Regions from separate parts of the Ketobacter sp. GenoA1 genome, predicted to be linked through region 1. Evidence: predicted binding sites of a transcription regulator. Region 1 holds the regulator's gene; each other region holds the start of a gene.
What was found. The regulator sigma-54, encoded in region 1, starts transcription at its own class of promoters, with help from an activator protein. The targets are predictions, from matches to a motif close to ANTGGCATNNANNTTGCTNT.

Region 1 (3,125 bases):
AACTGCTGCTGAAAATCAAAGCATCTATTGTGCAGGGCGAGAACATCTTCCGCGGTGAAGAAATCGTTTATGAAATCCAGAGCCAGCGCCTGCAGGCGGTGGGACAAACCGGAGAGGTCAAGCCCGGCAGTATCAAAGGCCGGGTGGAGATGATATTGCCCGCCGCGACAGATCCTGCCCCGAATGCGCCCAGCCCTGACGAGACGGAGGCAGCGCCGTCACAATGAGCCGTCTTACCGCCTCCAATCTCGCTAAAAGTTACAAAGGCCGTGCCGTGGTGGAAGACGTTTCCATTACCATTGAAAGCGGACAAATCGTGGGGTTGCTCGGCCCCAATGGGGCCGGTAAAACCACCTGTTTCTACATGATCATTGGCATCGTGCCCCAGGACAAGGGGCGCATCGTTATCGACGATACTGAAATCACCCATCTGCCCATGCACGGACGGGCCGCCAAAGGCATCGGCTACCTGCCCCAGGAAGCCTCCATTTTTCGCCGCTTGAAAGTCCGGGAAAACATCATGGCGATACTTGAGACCCGCAAGGACCTGACCCGCAAACAGCGGCAAAGCAAACTGGAAGAGCTGCTGGCTGAGTTTCACATCGGACACATCGCCGATTCACTGGGCATGGCCCTGTCCGGTGGTGAGCGCCGCCGCGTCGAGATTGCCCGCGCTCTGGCCACTGACCCGGCCTTCATTCTGCTGGATGAACCCTTCGCCGGGGTCGACCCCATTTCCGTGGCAGACATCAAGCAAATCATCAGCCACCTGCGTGATCGTGGGCTGGGCGTACTCATCACGGACCACAATGTGCGGGACACTCTGGACATTTGCGAGAAGGCTTTTATCGTCAGCGAAGGGCACATCATTGCTGAAGGTGAGCCCTCACTTATCCTGCAAAACCAGAAAGTCCGCGATGTTTATCTGGGTAACCAGTTCCATATGTAAAAGTTCTAAGCAATTTCAGGCATGTAAATTGCTTTGCAGCGTCACTGCTCTTACAATTAAACCCAAGCGGTTCTATTTCGGCACCAATAAACTGTTGAAATTAGGTCACTATTTGACTGCCTGGAATACAGCAATCCGATGCTGTACAGATGTCTCCGGTCGTTGCAGAAGTTGAATTAGGTATCAATGAAACCAACCTTACAGCTCAAAATTGGTCAACACCTCACCATGACGCCGCAGCTGCAGCAGGCAATTCGCCTATTGCAGCTCTCCACTCTGGATCTTCAAACCGAAATCCAGGAAGCGCTGGAATCCAACCCCCTCCTGGATGTGGATGAATCTTCCCCGGACAACGACAGCAACGATTCCGGTAACGGACAGAGTGACAGCACCAGCAAAACCGACAACGACCAGAATCTCGATTTTTCAAAATCCCAAGATACCCAGGACACCCAATCCAGCAACAACAACGCCGATGACTCGTCGGTGGATCTGGAAGGCAAGGAGATGCCCAACGAACTGCCCGTGGACAGTGACTGGGATACCATGTTCGATGGTGCCGCAGGCCCCTCGTCCAGTGGCGGCAGCTTTGACGATGACGATTTTGACTACGACAGCCGCAACACGGCGCCCGAATCCATTTACGACAACCTTATGTGGCAACTGAATCTGACCCCCATGTCAGACATGGACCGGATGATTGCCATGGCCATCATTGAAGGCATCAACCCCAAGGGCTATCTCACCCAGTCCGTGGAGGAAATCCGCGATGGTGTGCTGGCGCAACAGGACGTGGTGGCCGACCTGGTCAGATTACAGCAGGAAGAACTGCAGGCCATGGACATCCAGTTACAGCCGGATGACGATGATGATGGCCTACCCGTATCCCTGGAAGAGGTGCTGGCTGTATTGCACCGGGTTCAGCAGTTCGACCCCCCCGGAGTGGCCGCCCGTGACCTGCGGGAATGCCTGCTGATTCAGCTCAAACAACTGCCCCGGGATGAACCCCACCGGGATGATGCCATCATGGTGGTGGAGATGTTTCTGGATGCGCTGGGTGCCCGCGATTTCGCCACCATCATGCGCAAGGGCAAACTGTCCGAGGCCCGACTGAAAAGCGCCATTGCGTTGATCCAGACCCTGAACCCTTATCCGGGCAGCAGCGTCGAAACCGATGATACCCAGTATGTCATCCCGGATGTCATTGTGAGTAAGGACAAAGGCCGCTGGAAAGTGGAGTTGAACCCGGAAGCCACCCCGCGCCTCAGGGTCAACAGCAGCTACGCATCCATGATCCAGCGTGCGGACAACAGCAGCGACAACACCTTCCTGAAAAACAATCTGCAGGAAGCCCGTTGGTTTATCAAAAGCTTACAAAGCCGCAACGAAACCCTGCTTAAAGTAGCCACCAAAATAGTGGAATATCAGATAGGGTTTCTCGAACAGGGGGAGGAAGCCATGAAACCACTGGTGCTGCACGATATTGCAGAAGCGGTCGGCATGCATGAATCCACCATTTCCCGGGTCACCACGCAGAAGTTCATGCACACCCCAAGGGGTATATTTGAGCTCAAGTACTTCTTCTCCAGTCATGTCAGCACCGGTTCCGGCGGCGAATGCTCCTCCACCGCCATTCGCGCCATCATCAAAAAGCTGATCGCGGCAGAAAATCCCAAAAAACCATTGAGCGACAGTAAAATTGCCAACATACTGGAAGAACAGGATATCAAGGTTGCCCGGCGCACCATTGCGAAATATCGCGAAGCCATGATGATCCCGCCGTCCAACGAAAGGAAACGATTGGTTTAACTGTTGGTCACAGTTATATAAGCGTAAACACCAGACCACTGCCAACATCAGGCTTTGGTCGCAGTAACATCTAAACCACGATTAAGGAGTGGCCTATGCAAATCAATATCAGCGGACATCACGTAGAAGTTACCGACTCCATGAAGGACTACGTTGCCGATAAGATGCAGAAACTGGAACGCCATACCGACGACATCACCAGCATCCAGGCGATTCTCAGTGTAGAGAAAAACCGCCAGAAAGCAGAAGCCAAAATCCACGTAAAAGGCGCTGATTTATTTGCCAACGCCGAATCCGAAGACATGTACGCCGCCATTGATATGATGACCGACAAGCTGGACCGACAGGTGCTGAAGCACAAGGAAAA
Region 2 (3,125 bases), on a different contig from region 1:
GCTCTAAAGGAAACCCACCGGAGGTAACAATCTGGCCGGTGGAGTCAACCTGAAACTGCCCGTCACGGGTATATTGAATCGAACCATCCGGCATCAACACCTGAAAGAATCCACGGCCATTCACCGCCATATCCAGACCCTGGTCCGTCACCTCTATATTGCCCATGGTGAACTCTTTCTGAGTGGCCACCATTCTGACACCGGCACCCAACTGCAACCCTGAGGGCAATTCCGTATTTTGCGAAGATTGGCCACCGGGCTGACGATTGATCTGATACAGAAGATCCTGGAAAACGGCGCGATCCCGTTTAAAGCCGGTGGTACTGACATTAGCCAGGTTGTTGGATATGGTTTTTAACCGGGTGTCTTGTGCACTTAATCCGGTTTTACTTACCCAGAGTGATGCGTGCATGGTTGCTACTCCGTTGTTTAAGGCAAATCATCACCGCCCAGGGGCATCGATTTGCCGTTTTAAATTCGTTATGACGTTAATCCGGCACTATGCTCAGTTCTGCATTATCCGTGCCGAAGCCTCGTCCATTTCCTTGGCTGCCTGCATCATCTTCACATTCATTTCGTACAGCCTGGCGTGAGAAATAATGGAGGTCATCTCGTTGACCGGATTCACATTGGAGCCCTCCAACATACCGTTAATCACCTGCACCTCCGGATCAGATTGCAGTTCACCGCCTCCCTTCAATCGAAACAGACCGTCTTCACCTTTGACCAATTCATTTTCATCGGGATTGACCAGTTTGATTCTGGCGATCTGCGTCAACGACAACGCATCCTCGCCCAACCCGGTGATGGAAAGCGTGCCATCCACCCCCACCACCAGCTTGTCGTATTCCGGCAGCACCACCGGCCCGCCATCGCCCAGCACAGGTAATCCGGTACCAGTGGTGACGGCGCCCGTTACATCCCTTTTCAGATCGCCGGCCCGGGTATAGGCTTCACTGCCATCAGGCATTTGCACTGCAAACCAGCCTTTACCTTTGATGGCCAGATCCAGGTCGCGAGCGGTTTCCATATACACACCTTCACTTTTGTCGGTTCCCGGTCGCTCACTCATCGCATAGGCCCGCGAGGGAAAGTGATCACCGAATACCGCCATGGTCCGGTATTGATGAAAGTCAGCTTTAAACCCGCTGGTGGAGACATTGGCCAGATTGTTTGCACGCAATCGCTGTGCATCCAACGCCTCCTTGGCTCCTGTCATCGATATATAGAGAAACTTATCCATTGCTGACCTCGTACTGTCAAAAACTCATCGTTTTTACTTGCTGCATAGAAAATTGCAATTCGCTTGCCAGTTTTTAAACTACTTTGAAAGACCGCTTCACAATCTACCGGCAAAAAAAATCCCCGCCAGGCGGGGATTCCTTCAATTACGCGTTTACCTGATTTGTATAATCGTCTGCGTTACGGCATTGGCCGTCTCGATGGATTTGGCATTGGCCTGAAAGTTCCGTTGTGACGTTATCAACGTGACCAGTTCCTTGGTCAAATCGATATTGGAGGTTTCCAACGCACCGGATTGAATCAAACCAAAACTCGAGGTTCCCGCCTCACCGGGAATCGGCTCGCCCGAAGCGGTGGAAGAGCGCCAGGTTGTGTTACCGATCTGCAACAGGCCCTGCGGATTGGAGAACCTGGCTAATGCCACCTTACCCACCGCCGTGGTCTGACCATTGGAGTAAGTCGCCTGAATGACACCTTGATCATCCACACTCAACCCGGTCAGACGCCCAATGGTAAAACCATCCTGGGATAAAGATGAAACGGAAAACGGGGATGCAAACTGGGTCGGCGTATTACCGGCAAAGTCAAAGTAAACCTGTTGCGTGGTATCAGCACCATTGTTAAGGAACGAAAACTGGTCGGTATAAATGCCCGTTGCCGGATCGGTTCCCTGAAACACGCCCTGTGAATCAAAGGAAAGTACACCATAAGGCACACCACCGGCATTCACTTCCGAACTGGGTGCTCCGCCGACCCCGTCATAAACGTCGACAATGTTCACACCACCGGTATCGTCCGTTACCGTTAGAAATACGCCCCAGGTATTCTGGTTACCGCTGGTACCCAGATTGGGCTCCTTTACAAAGTACGCCGTTGCAATATGAGAATCACCCAGACTGTCGTACAGGGTAATGGAAGTCGATGCCGAATAGGTATTGGCGTCGGTGGGATCAAAGACATCCACACTGAGATTGCTGGCGTTGGCAGGCAAGTTTACACCAATCTCAACTTCAGCCGTGGACTGGGGTGCACCCGCAGTGTCCGGTAACTGTAATGGCGTGGTGCTGGAGAGCGCTGTTGCCGTGACCGATCCATCATCGTTCACCGGAAAAACCTGCAGATACTGATTGGCGGAGTTCACCACAAAGCCGTTTTCATCCACCCCAAAGTTACCCGCCCGGGTGTACACGCGCTCCTGGCTGATCTGATCCGGAGACAGCACAAAAAAGCCCTCACCACTGATGGCCAGATCCAGCGCCTGGGAGGTAAAATCCAGGTTGCCCTGATCAAACAGTTGCTGCACCTGTTGTAACAGCACGCCATTACCAACCGCAGTATCGCTGTTACCGAAGGCGGAATTTGCATAAATATCACCAAATGCAGTCCGCGATCCTTTAAATCCGGTGGTCTCGACATTTGCAATATTGTTGCTGGTTACGTCCAGCTGCGCTTGCGCCGCATTCAACCCACTTAACGCAATATTAAAACCCATGACTTTCTCCTGCTATCAACGTACTTCTTGAATTTCACTGGACTCTACCTGACCAATACCATTCAGGTTAAGCAACATCCCGCCTTGATTATCCACAATACTGACACTGTTAACCCGGCTGTACACGCTGGTCACCAGCGCTTCATTCTCACCGGACAATGTCCCTTCTATCGAAATTGAATACAGTCCTTCCGGCAAAGGCTCACCCAGATTATTGGCGCCATCCCAACTGAACGGCGTTTCCGCGCTGCCGATATTCCCAAGATCACGATTTGCCACCACCTGCCCGCTGGCATCTTTCACGATCATCATTACATCTCCGGAGGCCTGGCCTTCCTCAATGGTGCCACTGATCCGGCCACCGTTTTCCAGATAGCCGACCTGCCCGGGT
Region 3 (3,125 bases), on a different contig from region 1:
TCAACATTATTGCCATTTATTAAGGCGCTGCGGGTGGGCACACTGAGCCCCGAATACATCGGTTAGGTTTTTAATTCGCAAAGAAAGCGCTGTTAAGAGGCAGTGCTGACTCAATGGAGGTGTGCATGTACACGTTGTATTTCATTCCCGACGCCTGCTCGTTGGCAATTCATTCCATACTGAACGAACTGGATCAGCCGTTGACCCTGATTCACAAACAGGACGCCGCCGAATTCGCCCAACTGAATCCGGTGCAGACCGTGCCGGTGCTGGTGGATGAGGGGGAGGTGCTGTGTGAAGGGGCGGCGATCCTGCTGCATTTGCTGGATAAGCATGACAACCGGTTGTTGCCCCGCAGTGGCGCTCCCCGTCAGCGCGCCATCGAACAGATGTTGCTGGCCAATGCCACTGTGCATCCGGCCTATGGGCGCCTGTTTTTCATCGACGGTGTGCTGCAACAGGAAACGGCGCGACACCAGGCTTTTGCTGCCGCCGCCGCCCAGATCAGCGCCCTGTGGCAGGCACTGGAAACCCGCTTGCAGGGTCAGCCCTACCTTGGCGGAGAGCATGTCTCGGCGGCGGATTTTCTGCTGGCCGTTTATTACCGCTGGGGAGCGCTGTTCCCGGTTGAGATCGAAACCGGGCCTCGGGCACGCGCCATGGTAGAGCGGGTGCTGGCCCGCGACAGTGTTCAGCGGGCAATACAACGGGAGCAGGAGTACACCCATCATGCAGGCTGATCTGGTCCAAATTCTCAGTATGGTGGAGCTTTATTTCAAAGGCCTGCATTATGGCGATGCCGGTACCCTGGAAACGCTGTTTCACCAGGATTGCGTGTTGAAAGCGCCTGGCCAGCGGCGCTCCATAAGCACCTGGTTGAATGATGTGGCTAAACGGAGTGTGCCTGCCCACAACAACCATCCCTGGGAGTATCGCGTCCTGGGTGTGGAGTTGATGTCGGAGCAGGCTGTGGTGAAACTTAACTGCCCGTTACCCCATGGCCATTTTATTGATTACCTGGGCCTGTTGAAGGAGCAGGGTGAATGGAAAATCGTAAACAAGATGTACGCTAACAACAGTGCAACCTACTGCTTGCAGTCGAAGGCACCGCAGATAAACCAGAGCAGCAATGTAACTAACCCCTAACCTGAAGAAAGGAGACAAACATGCCATACGTTAATATTAAGATCACCGATGAAGGTGTCACCGAAGCCCGTCTGCAGCGTTTAATCGAAGGTACCACCCAACTGTTGGTGGACACCCTCGGCAAGAACCCTGCCACCACCCATGTGGTGATCGATATTGTGTCCACGGATCACTGGGGTGTCGGTGGGAAAACCGTGACTGAGCTAAGACGGGAGCAGGCCGCAGAGTAGTAATCACCTAAGATGGATAGTCGAAAGTGACATGATTCACCGGCGCGTGTGTCATGTCACTTCGCCGCTCACTGTTGCTTTGTGACATGCTTTTGTAGTGCCGTTGCCGGCACCTTGTTTCGAATGCGTAAAACTACCAGAAACCCCGCCCACTAATACCAACTGACCTGCACGGGCGATCACTGGCATTGCGATTGCCTCTTCCCTGTTATGCGAATCATTTTACGGATCACATTTGGGGAACAGATCATGAAAATTTTAACCAGCATAGCGGTGATCAGCGGATTGATGTTCTGTCTGCCGCTGCAAGCCATGCCCATCACTTATGACTTCTTTCAAGATGGTTATGCCGCCGGCGCGCAGTTGACGGGGCAGTTTGTGGGCGAGGATCTGGACAACAACGGTCAGCTGTCATCCTTTGCCGGTGAGATCAGCGGTTTCCAGCTTCGTTTCGAAGGCGCGGGCTGGTTGGCTTCCTTCGAGCTGGGTATGGAACACCTGGCCGGTCTGGTGTACGACCTGGATGGCGGTGTGTTGGGTGATGGCCCAGGCCACTCCATGGAAGGCTTGTTGGCCTTCGGTGACCATGCCTTGCTGGCCGCAGGCCCGGGTCCGTTCTGGCATGCCTGTGATCAGGCCATGGTGTGCTCAGTGGCGCTGTCCGGCTATCATGCCCTGTTCAGTGAGCACAGCATCCAGGTAAGCCATCACCCCGTGCCCGTGCCGGAGCCGGGCACCGTGGGCTTGATTCTGATCGGCGTCGTGGGCCTTGTGATTGCGCGCCGACAGACCGTAGCCGGATCTCGAAATAGCAGGCTGAATGTGGCAAAGTGAGCGCTACTGTCACTACATGGACGCACAGGATGGCTATGTTCCGCTCTCTGACCATGATCGCGCTGGGCGTAATGTTATTGGCCTGCACCCAACAGGCAGCCCAGAACCCCCAGGATCAAAGTATCGCCCCGGAAATCGAATACCATCAGGATAGCTGGCGCACCCTGATCCCACGCTCCTGCACGCGTTTTTTCGATGGTTGTAATCACTGTACCCGGGCTCCGGGAGCCGACATGGCCGCCTGCACCCGTATGGCCTGTGTGAAGTACAAAAAGCCGGTGTGCCTGGACGATCAACTGCAGTCCGGTGCCGTGGGGTATTGAGCGGGGCCCGGCCAAACCGTTCATCCATCTGACAATAATTAACCCACTGAATCAATTCTGGTTTTTTCGGTCTCTTCTATTAGAATGAAGGCAATCTGTCTTCGACACATCCAGAATAAGAGCGAACAAACCAGACTATTATGACCCAGCCTATGGATTTTGAAGGCGTTGAACGCCTTCCCCTCAAAGAATACACCGAACGCGCCTATCTCGATTATTCCATGTACGTCATCCTGGACCGGGCCCTGCCCAGTCTGGGGGATGGCCTCAAGCCGGTGCAGCGCCGCATCGTATACGCCATGTCAGAGCTGGGCCTGAAAGCCAGCTCCAAGCACAAGAAATCCGCCCGCACCGTGGGTGATGTACTGGGTAAATACCACCCCCACGGCGACAGTGCCTGTTACGAAGCCATGGTGCTGATGGCGCAACCGTTCTCTTACCGCTATCCGCTGGTGGACGGCCAGGGCAACTGGGGCTCACCGGACGATCCGAAATCCTTCGCCGCCATGCGTTACACCGAATCCCGCCTGGCGCCCTATGCGGATGTGTTGCTGGGTGAACTGGGTCAGGGCACGGTGGAGTGGCAGCCTAA

Region 2: a site for sigma-54 is predicted at 1,295-1,314, ahead of D9N13_RS15635 (flagellar basal body rod protein FlgF). Genes of this name have one in related genera too.
Region 3: a site for sigma-54 is predicted at 1,558-1,577, ahead of D9N13_RS22445 (PEP-CTERM sorting domain-containing protein). Genes of this name have one in related genera too.

What each region holds. Positions count from the first base shown of each region.
Region 1 covers NZ_RCHM01000009.1:370,861-373,985, reverse strand. Annotated here, with positions in the region: gene lptA (lipopolysaccharide transport periplasmic protein LptA) at 1-227, shown strand, start outside; gene lptB (LPS export ABC transporter ATP-binding protein) at 224-949, shown strand; gene D9N13_RS03065 (RNA polymerase factor sigma-54) at 1,136-2,758, shown strand; gene hpf (ribosome hibernation-promoting factor, HPF/YfiA family) at 2,854-3,125, shown strand, end outside.
Region 2 covers NZ_RCHM01000042.1:334,811-337,935, reverse strand. Annotated here, with positions in the region: gene flgG (flagellar basal-body rod protein FlgG) at 1-412, opposite strand, end outside; gene D9N13_RS15635 (flagellar basal body rod protein FlgF) at 506-1,243, opposite strand; gene flgE (flagellar hook protein FlgE) at 1,397-2,734, opposite strand; gene D9N13_RS15625 (flagellar hook assembly protein FlgD) at 2,750-3,125, opposite strand, start outside.
Region 3 covers NZ_RCHM01000045.1:445,440-448,564, reverse strand. Annotated here, with positions in the region: gene D9N13_RS22460 (glutathione S-transferase family protein) at 126-740, shown strand; gene D9N13_RS22455 (nuclear transport factor 2 family protein) at 730-1,146, shown strand; gene D9N13_RS22450 (4-oxalocrotonate tautomerase family protein) at 1,167-1,376, shown strand; gene D9N13_RS22445 (PEP-CTERM sorting domain-containing protein) at 1,626-2,210, shown strand; gene D9N13_RS22440 (hypothetical protein) at 2,246-2,533, shown strand; gene parC (DNA topoisomerase IV subunit A) at 2,674-3,125, shown strand, end outside.